DNA from 3 places in the Streptomyces sp. NPDC055962 genome. Region 1 is predicted to be linked to each of the others. Evidence: riboswitches for the same ligand, from Rfam matches in the RefSeq annotation. Region 1 holds a riboswitch; each other region holds the start of a gene.
The links. A riboswitch is a leader RNA that binds a small molecule or an ion and turns the genes downstream of it on or off. The one in region 1 is predicted to bind thiamine pyrophosphate.

Region 1 (4,263 bases):
CCGCCGCGCACCCCACGTCCTGGAGCTTGCGGGCCAGGACCGGGTCGTCGTTGGTGTACGGCAGGACCGTGAAGCCGTCGTCCACGAGGATCTCGGCGGCGTCCAGCAGCTCGACCGGGTCGGGCAGCAGGGTCCGCTCGTCGGCCACCACCTCCAGCTTGATCCAGTCGGTGCCCAGCGCCTCCCTGGCCAGCCGGGCGGTCAGCACGGCCTCACCGGCGGTGAAACAGCCCGCGGTGTTCGGCAGTACCTGGATGGCGAGGCGCTCCAGGACGGAGAGCACCGAACCCTGCACGGTGGGGTCGAGCCGGCGCATCGCGACGGTCGTCAGCTCCGTGCCGGAGGCGATCAGGGCGCGTTCCAGCACGTCGAGGCTGGGCGCCCCGCCGGTTCCCATGATCAGCCGGGACGAGAACGTGGCGGAGCCCAGCGCGAAGAGATCGTCGGACATGGTCAGCCTCCCTGGACGGCGGTGAGGACCTCGACGCGGTCGCCGTCGAGGAGCGCGGTGGCGGACCACTGGCCGCGGGGCACGACGGCCTCGTTGACCGCGGCGGCCACCCCGGAAGGTGCCCGGGTCAGCGACGCGACCAGGGTGTCCAGTGCGGTGCCGGCGGGGACGGTGCGGTGTTCCCCGTTGACGGAGACCTGCACGGGATCGGCGAGGGACGCTGGCTGTGTCATACGGGCTGCTCCTGCGAGGCGGGGGCGGTGTCTTCGGGCGAGGGGGTCCGCGGGTGCCCCGGGGCGGCGGTGGCCGGGTCGAAGCGGAGTGGTGCGAAGGGGCGGCCCAGCTCGGGCAGCTCACCGGTGGTCAGCACGTGGGCCATCACATCCCCGGTGACGGGGGTCAGCAGCACCCCGTTGCGGTGGTGCCCGGTGGCCAGGTGGAGGCCGGGCAGTGCCGTGGGGCCCAGCAGCGGCGCGTTGTCCGGGGAGGCGGGCCGCAGTCCGGCACGGGTCTCGGTCAGCGGCAGCTCGGTGATGCCGGGGATCAGTTCGTGGGCGTCCCGCAGCAGCTCGTAGACCCCGCCCGCGGTGACGGTGGTGTCCCAGCCCAGTTCCTCCGTCGTCGCGCCGACCACCAGCTCACCGTTGGCGCGCGGCACGAGGTAGACGTGGCTGCCGCGCACGACGGCCCGCACGGTCCTGCTCAGGAAGGGGGCGTACGCCGCAGGCACCGTCAGCCGCAGGACCTGCCCCTTGACCGGGCGCACCGGCGGCACGACCGCCTCGGGTATCCCCTCCAGCCGGCCGCTCAGGCTGCCTCCGGCGAGCACCACCTGGCCGGCGTCGAGCTCCGTGCCGTCCGCCAGTACGGCGCCCGTCGCCCGGCCGCCCGTGACGGACAGCCGCTGGACCCAGGCGCGGCGGAACACCACCCCGGCCCGCTCGCACGCCGTCACCAGCGCCGAGGCCAGACGCCGAGGATCCACCTGGTGGTCCCCGTCGACGCGCAGCCCGCCGCGCACGCCGGGCGCGAGCATCGGCTCCAGGCGCCGGCACTCGCGGCCGGTGAGCCACTCGGACTCCAGACCCGAACGCCGCTGCAGGGCGTGCAGCTCGCGCAGATGCGCGCGGTCGTCGGAGTCCAGCGCGACGGAGAGCGTGCCGCAGGCCCGGAACCCGGTCTCCTGGCCGCTCGCCTCCTCCAGCTCGCCCACGAACTCCGGATAGCGCGCCGCGGAGGCCACGTTGAGGCCGAGCAGCATCTGCTCGCCGTAGTGCAGCTCGGTGACGGCGGCGAGCATCCCGGCCGCCACCCGGGCGGCCCCGCCGCCGGGGTCGGGATCGGCCAGCGTGGTGCTCAGACCGCGCTGGGCGGACCGCCAGGCGGTCACCAGCCCGATGATGCCGCCCCCGACGACCAGGACGTCGGAACTGTCCGCTGAGATGCGCATGGGTGTCCAGCCCCTCCCTTCGCCGGCATGACCCGGATCAGGTTCGTACGGTCGGAGGCCGGTCAGCCTCCCTCTCAGCCCGGTGCGTCCGGACTCCCGCGAGTGTCTTACGGTGGCCAGCCTAGACCCCACCGGCCGCAGTCAGTAAGGGAGCCGTACCCGTGGCCCGTTCGCTCGACGGACTCGTCCTCTCACCGGTCGCCGACCAGGCCCCCGGCCAGGTCGGCACCCGGACCCGTTTCACCTACCACGAGCGGGACGGCCGGATCTGGGCCGAGTACGCGGGCGGCGACATCGTGCACGGGCACCTCGTCGGCACCCGGGACGGGGACACCCTGGACTTCCGCTACGTCCAGCTGAAGCAGGACGGGACGACCTCGTCGGGGCACTGCGCGTCGACCGTCACGGACCTGGCCGACGGCCGTGTCCGCCTGGACGAGACGTGGGAGTGGGAGTCGCGGCAGGGCAGCGGGACGAGCGTCGTGGAGGAGCTCACCCACTGACGTCACGTCAGGTGATTAGGGTGGACGGGTGAGCGAGCAGACGCAGGACGAGGCAGCTGGACTCCCGTCGCGCGGAGTCGTGATCGTGGGCGCGGGCATGGCCGGTGTGCAGACGGCCGTGGCCCTGCGCGAACGGGGCTTCACGGGGCCGGTCACCCTGATCGGCGCCGAACCGCACCAGCCCTACGACAGACCACCCCTGTCCAAGGCGGTCCTGCTGGGGAAGGCCGAGGACTCCGCCTTCGACGTCGACTTCGAGGCGCTGGACATCACCCTGCGCCTGGGGCTCGACGTCGAGGGGCTGCGCGCCGGGGCGCACGAGCTGGACACCGCGGAGGGACCCGTCGCCTACGGCGCGCTGGTCCTCGCCACGGGGGCGGAGCCCGTCGCGCTGCCCGGCACCGAGGGTGTCCCCGGCGTGCACCTGCTGCGCACCCTCGACGACGCCGCGCGGCTGCGGCCCGTCCTGGAGCGGCAGCACGACGTGGTCGTCGTCGGAGCGGGCTGGATCGGCGCCGAGTTCGCCACGGCCGCGCGCGCGGCCGGATGCGCGGTCACCGTCGTCGAGGCAGCCGGCCGGCCCCTCGCGGGCACGATGCCCGCCGAGGTCGCCGCCCCGATGGCCGCCTGGTACGCCGAGAGCGGAGCCGGCCTCCTCACCGGGGTCCGGGTCGCCCGCATCGAGCGGGGCGCCGTCCACCTGGCGGACGGCCGGGTGATCCCCGCCGGAGCGGTGGTCGTGGGCATCGGGGCCAGGCCCGCCACCGCCTGGCTCGCCGACTCCGGTATCGCACTCGGCCCGGACGGCTCGGTCACCGCGGACAGCACCCTGCGCACCTCGCTGCCCGACGTGTACGCGGTGGGCGACTGCGCCTCCTTCCCGTCCGCCCGCTACGGGGAGCGGCTGACGGTCCACCACTGGGACAACGCCCTCCAGGGACCCCGGACGGTCGCCGCCGGCCTCGCGGACGGAACGGCCAGGACGTACGACCCGGTGCCCTACTTCTGGTCCGAGCAGTTCGGGCGCTTCGTGCAGTACGCCGGCCATCACGCCGGTGCGGACACCCTGCTGTGGCGGGGCGATCCGGCGGACCCCTCCTGGACGGTCTGCTGGCTCCGGCAAGGGGTCTTGGTGGCCCTGCTGGCCGTCGGCCGCCCACGCGACCTGGCGCAGGGGCGCAAGCTCGTCGAGGCGGGCGCGCGGATCGACCCGGCGCGGGCGGCCGACTCCTCCGTACCGCTGAAATCCACGGCGCTCTAGTGGCAGGCGCGGCCCCGTGCGCCCGGCCCGGGTACCGACTGTCGGTCCGGGATGGCACGCTTGTCCTTGTGACCGAGATTGACGCAAAGATCGATGCTCTCGTCCCCGCCTGGCTCCACCTTCCCGACATCGCGGAAATGCTCGATGTCGAGGTGACGCGCGTCCGGCAGCTGGTCAAGGAAGGCCAGCTCATCGCCGTACGACGTGGTGAGAACCGGGCGCTTCAGGTGCCTGCCGCCTTCATCGACGGCGACAGGGTGGTCAAGGGTCTCGCAGGGACCCTGACGCTCCTGAGGGACGACGGCTACAACGACGAAGAGATGCTGGACTGGCTCTTCACCCCCGACCCGACCCTGCCCGGCACGCCCGCGCAGGCCCTGAGCGAGAATCGCGGCACGGAGGTGAAGCGCCGGGCCCAGGCGCTCGCCGTCTGACCGGAGAGCCGTGAGCGGGGTGCGGGCCGTGGCACACACGGCCCGCACCCCGCGTCACCGGCGTCCACAGGCGCGGCGCCTCACCCACGTACACGGCGTGCGCCGTACGGCACGACGCGTCGCCGCACCAGGATCCATCGACGTACCGACGGGGGAAACCACCA
Region 2 (4,263 bases), on a different contig from region 1:
CGTCACGGACGCCCCACCGCTCGGTCAACCGGATCCCGAAGATCGGCTACAGCAGGCCCGACTTCTCCGGGCCGGAGGACGGCCCCTCGGCCGGCCCGCGGCCGACCTTCACCAGCCCCGACTTCACGAGCCCGGACTTCGGCGGCCCGGAGCACCAGCCGGAGTGATCCGGCCGGCCCCGGAGCACCAGCCGGAGTGATCCGGCCGGCCCCGGAGCACCAGCCGGAGTGATCCGGTCGGCCCCGGAGCACCGGCCGGAGTGATCGGGCCGGGCCCGGAGCGCCTGCTGCCGGAGGGGGATCCGGCCGGACCCGGTGCCGCCCCCGCCGTGGGGGCAGGGACGGCACCCCGCCCCCCGGGCGGCGTGGGGCCGGAGTCAGTCCGCGATCGGCAGATAGACCCGGTTGCCCGCCGCCGCGAACTCCCTGGACTTCTCTGCCATCCCCGCCTCGATCTCGTCCTGCCCGTCCCCGTGCTCCCGCCGGATGTCGTGGGAGATCTTCATCGAGCAGAACTTGGGACCGCACATCGAGCAGAAGTGCGCCGTCTTGGCCGGTTCGGCCGGCAGCGTCTCGTCATGGAACTCCCGCGCGGTGTCCGGGTCGAGCGCCAGGTTGAACTGGTCCTCCCAGCGGAACTCGAACCGGGCGTCGGACAGGGCGTCGTCCCACTCCTGTGCCCCCGGGTGCCCCTTGGCGAGGTCAGCCGCATGAGCGGCGATCTTGTACGTGATGACGCCGGTCTTCACGTCGTCCCGGTTCGGCAGCCCCAGGTGCTCCTTGGGCGTGACGTAGCAGAGCATCGCCGTCCCCCACCAGGCGATCATCGCGGCACCGATGCCCGAGGTGATGTGGTCGTACGCCGGAGCGACATCCGTGGTCAGCGGGCCCAGCGTGTAGAATGGCGCCTCCTCGCAGATCTCCTGCTGGAGGTCGATGTTCTCCTTGATCTTGTGCATCGGGACGTGCCCCGGGCCCTCGATCATCGTCTGGACACCGAACCGCTTGGCCACGGTGTTGAGCTCACCGAGCGTGCGGAGCTCGGCGAACTGCGCCTCGTCGTTCGCGTCGGCGATGGAGCCGGGACGCAGACCGTCGCCGAGCGAGTACGTCACGTCGTAGGCCGCGAGGATCTCGCAGAGCTCCTCGAAGTGCTCGTACAGGAACGACTCCTTGTGGTGCGCCAGGCACCAGGCCGCCATGATGGACCCCCCGCGCGAGACGATGCCGGTCTTCCGACGGGCCGTGAGCGGTACGTACGGCAGCCGGACACCGGCGTGCACGGTCATGTAGTCGACGCCCTGCTCGGCCTGTTCGATGACGGTGTCCTTGTAGATCTCCCACGTCAGCTCCTCGGCGCGGCCGTCGACCTTCTCGAGTGCCTGGTAGAGGGGGACGGTGCCGATCGGAACGGGGGAGTTGCGCAGGACCCACTCGCGGGTGGTGTGGATGTTGCGGCCCGTGGACAGGTCCATGACCGTGTCGGCACCCCACTGGGTGGCCCAGGTCATCTTGTCCACCTCCTCCTCGATGGAGGAAGTGACCGCGGAGTTACCGATGTTGGCGTTGACCTTCACCAGGAAGCGCTTGCCGATGATCATCGGCTCGATCTCCGGGTGGTTCACGTTGGCCGGAAGGACCGCCCGGCCCGCGGCGATCTCCTCGCGCACGACCTCGGGTTCGACGTTCTCCCGGATCGCGACGTACTCCATCTCCGGGGTGATCTCGCCCCGGCGGGCGTACGCCAGCTGCGTGACCGGCCGGCCGTCGCGGCTGCGCCGGGGCTGCCGGGGGCGGCCGGGGAAGACCGCGTCGAGGTTGCGCAGGCCGCCGCGCGGGGAGGTGTGTTTGAGCCCGTCGTCCTCGGGGCGCGCGGGGCGGCCCGCGTACTCCTCGGTGTCCCCGCGGGCGATGATCCAGTTCTCCCGGAGCGGGGCGAGCCCGCGCCGGACATCGGTGTCGGTGGTGGGGTCGGTGTACGGCCCGGACGTGTCGTACAGCGTCACGTCCTTGCCGTTGGTGAGGTGCACCTGACGGACCGGCACACGGAGGTCCGGGCGCGAGCCCTGGACGTATCCCTTGTGCCAGCCGATGGACTTCCCGGCCTCGTCGTCCTTCACATCCTGCGCATTCCGCGCATTCTGCGTCGAGACAGGCGTGCTTGCGTCCGCTGTGGTCATGAGACCTACTCCCTACGCCGGCATTACCCGGTAACAGGTTCGGCGGTCGGCGCAGCTGTCCCGTACGGATGTACGGAGGTTAGCGCCCTCTCAGCCCGGTGCTCCGAGCTCCCGCGTGTGCAAAGTGCCTCCACGCTAACCTCCTTTCTGGCGTGCTGGCCAGAGGGCCTTGCCCGTTCTTGGGATGATCGCGGGGTGACGTCCCCCGGAAACGCCCCCGAACCCCACGGCTCCGCATCAGGCAGCACGCAGAGCCATGCACACGGACACACCCACAGCCACGGTCCCGCGGCGCCCGTGTCCAAGCACCTGCGCAAGGTCATCGCGGCCGTGGTGATCCCCTTCGCCACCGCCGTCCTGGTCGGCCTCGTGGCCTTCTGGCCAGGGGGAGCGCCCGCCCACGAACGCACCGGCGTGGGGTTCGACCGGCAGACCCAGGACGGCCGTGTGACGAAGGTGGTCCCGGTCGACTGCGCGGACGTCAACGCCTCACAGGTGCCGCCCACCGGCGACACCTCCACCCCCTCGGGGCGGGAGGCCGTCAACGAGCAGACGGGGCAGTGCAAGAAGGCCACGGTCGAGGTCACGACCGGTGAGGACGAGGGCCGTACGTTCGTCGAGGTCATCCAGCCCGACGCGCCGAGGCAACTGCACGAGGGCCAGGGGGTGGTCGTGGCGTACGCGCCGGACGCACCCCGCGACCTCCAGTACTCGGTGACCGATGTGGACCGCACGGTGCCGATGGCGCTGCTCGCCGGGATCTTCGCCGTCGCGGTGGTCGTGGTGGGCAGGCTGCGTGGGCTGATGGCGCTGATCGCGCTGGCGGTCTCGTTCGGCGTGCTGACCCTTTTCATCCTTCCGGCGATCCTGCAGGGATCGAATCCGCTGGTCGTCGCCGTGATCGGGGCGAGCGCCATCATGCTGATCGCCCTCTACACCTGCCACGGCCTGACGGCCCGCACCTCGGTGGCCGTGATCGGCACGCTCATCTCGCTGCTGCTGATCGGGCTGCTGGGATCCCTGTTCATCGGCTGGGCCAGCCTGTCCGGCAACACGGACGACAACACCGGCCTCATCCACGGGCTGTACCCGGACATCGACATGAGCGGCCTGCTCCTGGCCGGTGTGATCATCGGATCGCTCGGTGTGCTCGACGACGTGACCGTCACCCAGACGTCGGCGGTCTGGGAACTGCACCAGGCCGACCCGACCATGGGTGTGCGGGGGCTCTACCGGGCGGGCATCCGGATCGGGCGCGACCACATCGCCTCGGTCGTCAACACCCTCGTGCTCGCCTACGCGGGCGCGGCACTCCCGCTGCTGCTGCTCTTCTCCATCGCGCAGAGCAGCGTGGGCACCGTGGCCAACAGCGAACTGGTCGCGGAGGAGATCGTCCGCACCCTGGTCGGGTCGATCGGGCTGGTCGCCTCGGTGCCGGTGACGACGGTGCTCGCGGCCCTGGTGGTCTCCGCGGACCGCACGGGGCTCGGCGCGGAAGCCGGAGCTCCTGCACCCGCACGGACCGGGAGGGGCCGACGCCGCAAGGTGTGAACCGGGGCACCGGACACATGCCCCCGGGCCGCCGGTGTTCGATGTTCAGCCGGATCTTCCTGCTCAGCCGGCGTTCTGTTCCTTGGCCAGGATGCGGCCCAGCGCCTCTTCCAGATTGCCGTCGAAGTCACCCAGCGTGTGCTCCTGCCCCAGCGGCACCAGCTTGTCCGTCCGGTCGAGGAATGCCACAAGAGGTGCCGTGCCGGCCCTGAACAGCGCACGGTCCGCCCCGACCTGAAGACGGATGTGTACATCCGACAGCCCCTCGGGCTCGGTCGGGCCGATGTGCACATCGCCGTCGCCGCTGGGACTGTTGAGACCGTCGAGCAGCAACTCGCGGCCGAATGCCCAGGTGACGGGGGCGTCTCCCGGCAGGTGGAAGGTCATCCGGATCGCGTACGGATCACTGACCTCGTACCGGAGCTCCACCGGGATACGGAAGGAGAGCTCCTCGGAGACGAGGAAGCTCATCATGACCTCTGCTTGAACCGACTCGCGCATCGTTCAACCCCGCAGTAGATGAATCTGGCCAG
Region 3 (4,263 bases), 440 kb from region 1:
GGCCTGTGCCGCGGGTCCCACGTACAGGCCGGTGCTCATGAACGGCACCGCCGCCGCGAAGGCGGCCACGAAGGCGGTGGGCGCCGGCCACCAGGGCCGGACGAGGGCGCTCTCGGCGGCGAGGTCGATCGGTGCGCCGGCCCGGGCCCTGACCCGCACCACCCAGTCGACGGCCACGATCGCGACGAAGCCGGGGATCCAGTAGCCGACCAGGAGCAGCACGTTCTGGAAGCGCGCCGTGGTGTCGGCCGCGTGCATCCACAGCACGAGCGGGAACCCGAGCGCGGCGGCGAGCGCGGCGGCGACGGGGCGCGGCAGGCGCACTCCCATCGTCTGCAGTGCCAGGGAACCGCTGTAGTCGTTCATGGCGTTGCTGCACAGCGCGGCGAGCGCGACGGCGAGCAGGCCGAACGCCCCGAGCGCTCCGCCGCCCAGAAGGGTGTCGATCCCGCGTGCGGTCTGGTCGGTGAAGACGGACGCGCCCCAGAGGCCCAGCGTCTGGACCGCCACGAAGGAGACGCTGATGCCCAGCAGCGTGCACCAGAACATGCGCGGCCGGGAGGTGGCGGCGGGCAGATAGCGGCTGAAGTCGCTCGCGTACGGGGCCCAGGACAGGGAGAGGCTCAGGGCGATCGTGCACGTCAGGACGAACGCGCCCGCCCGGTCACCTCCGTGCACGGTGCCCGAGGCGGCGGGGTGCACTCCGTCCAGCAGCTTGACGGCCAGCACGGCGAAGGCCGCGGCGAGGGCGAACGTCATCACCGTCTGGAGCCGGTGGATCGCCTCGTACCCCAGCACGCCGAGCGCACCCTGGGCGGCCATCATGACCAGCACGCCGAGCCAGAAGGGCCAGCCGAACAGCTGGGCCAGTGCATCCCCTCCGAACAGGCCGATCAGCGCGTCCCAGGCGATCGAGGACAGCCACTGCAACGCTCCGGGCAGCACGACACCCCGTCCGAACGCCAGTCTCGCGAGGGGCAGTTGACCGACCCCGGTCCGGCTTCCCCAGGTGCCGAGGTACGCGGTGGGCACCGCCCCCACGAGCGTGCCGAGCACGACGGCGACGAGCGCGGTGGCGAAGTCCAGGCCCAGGGCGATGCCCACGGTCCCGGTGAAGACGCCGGTCATGGTCAGGTTGGGGGCGAACCAGACGGTGAACAGCCGGGCGGGGCCGCCGTACCGTCGGTCCTCGGGCACGGGGGCTATCCCGTGCGTCTCGATCCGCAGGTCACCGGGGGCGGTGGGCATACGGCCCCCGAACGCGGAGCGCGGGTCCGGGACTGTTCGCCCCGCGACCGCACGGTCGTCCTGGGCATGCGACAACGGCATGAAGACATCCCTCCGCCAGTACGAGCTGGTTCAGGTTCGACGGGTGTGTTCTCAGCCCCGCGCGGGGCACCCCGTGTCCGGTTCGGCGGCCAATATAGCCGGGCAGCCACGCGGGCCCGCCCGGTGGGGGTGCGTGGGTGCTCGGCTCGGGGACGGCCGGACCGCCGGATGCCGGGGCCTGTCTCTTCGGGCAAGCCGCCGGGGCGTCCCCCCGGCGAACGTGGCCCGGGTCCGGCCTGACACCTGACCCACAACCCGGGGGGCCTACTCGGCCGTGACGCCGCCCTTGTGCCTGCGGTGGTACGACCAGGTCACCGCTGCCAGGAGCGGGCCCCACGCACGAGGCGGACGCGACCCGATCGCCGACAGACACCCGCAAGCCACAGTCGCGGACACCGCGCCCCTGGCCTGGCCGCAACCAGACATGCGGGGCCACTTCGCCGGGGAACCACAGGTAAGGATGCCCGGTGCAGGTGGACCCCTCACGGGAGGGCCGTGGGACCGCTGTCAACCATCCCGCGGCGCCGAGACCGGAAAGGTCCAGGTCGCAGTCACGCAGGAAGCACCCTCGACATGTGGAGACCCTCGTCCGCCACACCGCCGTGAGGCGAACACCTCACGCAAAAACGCCCCGGAAACGCGTTTCCCCAGGTCAGAAACGATTCTGCCTGGGGACGCTGGTGGGGCGGGTGGGACTCGAACCCACGGCCGACGGATTATGAGTCCGCTGCTCTAACCGGCTGAGCTACCGCCCCTTTACGGCGTGGCGCGTACACCTGTACGCGCCGTCTGCCGCAGCATAGCCGGTCATACGATCTCCTGCTGGCGATGGTCGGCTTCGCGTGACCATGAAGACAGTGCAGCGTGCTGCCCGGTTCCAGGCGATGCGGAATCCCCCCGAAAGAGTCCCGGAGGCGTCCCGCGACGGCCCCTGCGGACACACGAAAAAGGGCCCCGGGGGGCCCTCTTCCGTTCCGCTCCCCCGACTGGACTCGAACCAGTAACCCTCCGGTTAACAGCCGAATGCTCTGCCAATTGAGCTACAGGGGATCGCGCTCCCCCGACTGGACTCGAACCAGTAACCTGCCGGTTAACAGCCGGCTGCTCTGCCAATTGAGCTACAGGGGATTGCTGCGTTGCCTCGAATCGTACCTGCCTGGCTGATGCCGAGCGGCGCGCGTTCGCTGCGACACATACATTAGCGCAAGCAGGGGGGTGCTCCGCCAATCGGTATGCCCCGGGGTGATCTCGGGTGTCTGCGGGTAGGCGGGCAGCACACGTCGCACGGAGCGAAGACGGAGCGAAGGAAGGGTGGCAGCCATGCGGTACCGGCTCACGTTCATCGCCGGAGTGGCCCTCGGTTACGTGCTCGGCACGCGAGCCGGGCGCGAGCGCTACGAGCAGCTGAAGAAGGCCGCGCAGCAGCTGGCCGAGAATCCGGCGGTGCGGAACGCGGCGGAGTCCGCCGCGCACGGCAGCCGGGACTTCGCCGGCAAGGCGTACCACTCGGTGAGCGAGAAGGTCGGGGACAAGGTCCCCGTGTCCGTCTCCGACCGGGTGCGCTCGCTGCGTGAGCGCAGCGGCCACAACGGCAGCGACGACTGGGGCACGACCAACACCTGAGGCTCGTTCCTGTACCGGGTACCGCCCGGTACGGGAACGGCCCCCGCGTGCGGCAGAATCGTGTCCATGGGCATAGTGGCCGGCTTGGACAGTTCATCCGCCTTCACGCACATCGTCGTCTGCGACACGGACACCGGTGAGGTGCTGCGGCAGGGGTACGCCGCGCATCCCGTCGAGGCCAAAGCCTCCGAGGTGGATCCGCAGGCGTGGCTGCTCTCACTCGGTGAGGCGGCCTCCGGAGGGCTGCTCGAAGGCGTGCAGGCCATCGGTGTCTCCGCGCAGCAGCACGGCCTGGTGCCGCTGGACCGGCAGGGCAACCTCGTACGGCCGGCTCTGCTCGGCAACGACCGGCGGGCGCAGGCCGCCGCGGCCGATCTGATCGACGGGCTCGGGGGGCGGCAGCCCTGGGCCGAGGCCGTCGGGTCCGTGCCGCAGGCCGCGCAGCCGGTGGCGAAGCTGCGCTGGCTGGTGCGGACCGAACCGGAGAACGCACAGCGCGTGGCCGCCGTCCTGCAGCCCCACGACTGGCTGGTGTGGCAGCTCCTCGGCCGGCCCGCCCGGCGGACGACGGACCGCGGTGCCGCATCCGGCACCGGTTACTGGTCGGCGGGCTCCGCGTCCTACCGGCCCGACCTCGTGGAGCTCGCGCTCGGCCATCAGGCCGCACTGCCCGAGGTCCTCGGCCCGGCCGACGCCGCCGGGACGACGCCCGAGGGGCTGCTCATCTCGGCGGGCACCGGCGAGACGATGGCCGCAGCCTTCGGCCTGGGTGTCGCCGTCGGGGACGCCGTCGTGTCGCTGGGGGCCTCGGGCTCCGTCATGGCCGTCCACCACGAGGCACTGGCCGACCCGACCGGGATGATCACCTCCTTCGCCGACGCGACCGGGATGCACCTCCCGGTGGTCCACACGTCGAACGCGGTGCGCGCGCTGCGCGGCACCGCGGAGATGCTGGGCCTCGACGGCGGCCCGGAGGAGTTGTCCGCACTGGCCCTGAAGTCGACGCCCGGCTCCTCCGGGCTCGTCCTGCTGCCGTACCTGGAGGGTGAGCGCACCCCGCACCTGCCGCACACCGCCGGGACGCTGAGCGGGCTGCGGCGCGAGTCGATGAAGCCGGAGCACCTGGCGCGGGCCGCGTTCGAGGGGATGCTCTGCTCGCTGGCCGACGCGCTGGACGTGCTGCGCGACCGGGGTGTGGAGGTGCGGCGGGTGTTCCTGCTGGGCGCGGCGGCCGAGCTGCCCGCCGTGCAGGCGCTGGCGCCGGCGCTGTTCGGCACCCAGGTCGTCGTGCCGCAGCCCGCCGAGTACGCG

Region 2: it holds a riboswitch for thiamine pyrophosphate, as region 1 does, so the genes downstream of both, thiC (phosphomethylpyrimidine synthase ThiC) here and thiO (glycine oxidase ThiO) in region 1, are expected to answer to the same signal.
Region 3: it holds a riboswitch for thiamine pyrophosphate, as region 1 does, so the genes downstream of both, ACFC51_RS08230 (purine-cytosine permease family protein) here and thiO (glycine oxidase ThiO) in region 1, are expected to answer to the same signal.

The regions. Positions count from the first base shown of each region.
Region 1 is NZ_JBHJYN010000002.1:1,114,954-1,119,216, forward strand. It holds gene ACFC51_RS10270 (thiazole synthase) at 1-451, opposite strand, end outside; gene thiS (sulfur carrier protein ThiS) at 454-684, opposite strand; gene thiO (glycine oxidase ThiO) at 681-1,901, opposite strand; TPP riboswitch at 1,899-2,011, opposite strand; gene ACFC51_RS10285 (hypothetical protein) at 2,063-2,404, shown strand; gene ACFC51_RS10290 (NAD(P)/FAD-dependent oxidoreductase) at 2,433-3,665, shown strand; gene ACFC51_RS10295 (Rv2175c family DNA-binding protein) at 3,734-4,099, shown strand; gene thiE (thiamine phosphate synthase) at 4,263-4,263, shown strand, end outside.
Region 2 is NZ_JBHJYN010000009.1:210,114-214,376, forward strand. It holds gene ACFC51_RS25010 (hypothetical protein) at 1-167, shown strand, start outside; gene thiC (phosphomethylpyrimidine synthase ThiC) at 377-2,179, opposite strand; TPP riboswitch at 2,172-2,304, opposite strand; gene ACFC51_RS25020 (YibE/F family protein) at 2,375-3,730, shown strand; gene ACFC51_RS25025 (SsgA family sporulation/cell division regulator) at 3,794-4,231, opposite strand.
Region 3 is NZ_JBHJYN010000002.1:676,714-680,976, reverse strand. It holds gene ACFC51_RS08230 (purine-cytosine permease family protein) at 1-1,329, opposite strand, end outside; TPP riboswitch at 1,320-1,413, opposite strand; tRNA gene ACFC51_RS08225 (tRNA-Ile) at 2,008-2,084, opposite strand; tRNA gene ACFC51_RS08220 (tRNA-Asn) at 2,307-2,379, opposite strand; tRNA gene ACFC51_RS08215 (tRNA-Asn) at 2,385-2,457, opposite strand; gene ACFC51_RS08210 (YtxH domain-containing protein) at 2,650-2,952, shown strand; gene ACFC51_RS08205 (FGGY family carbohydrate kinase) at 3,019-4,263, shown strand, end outside.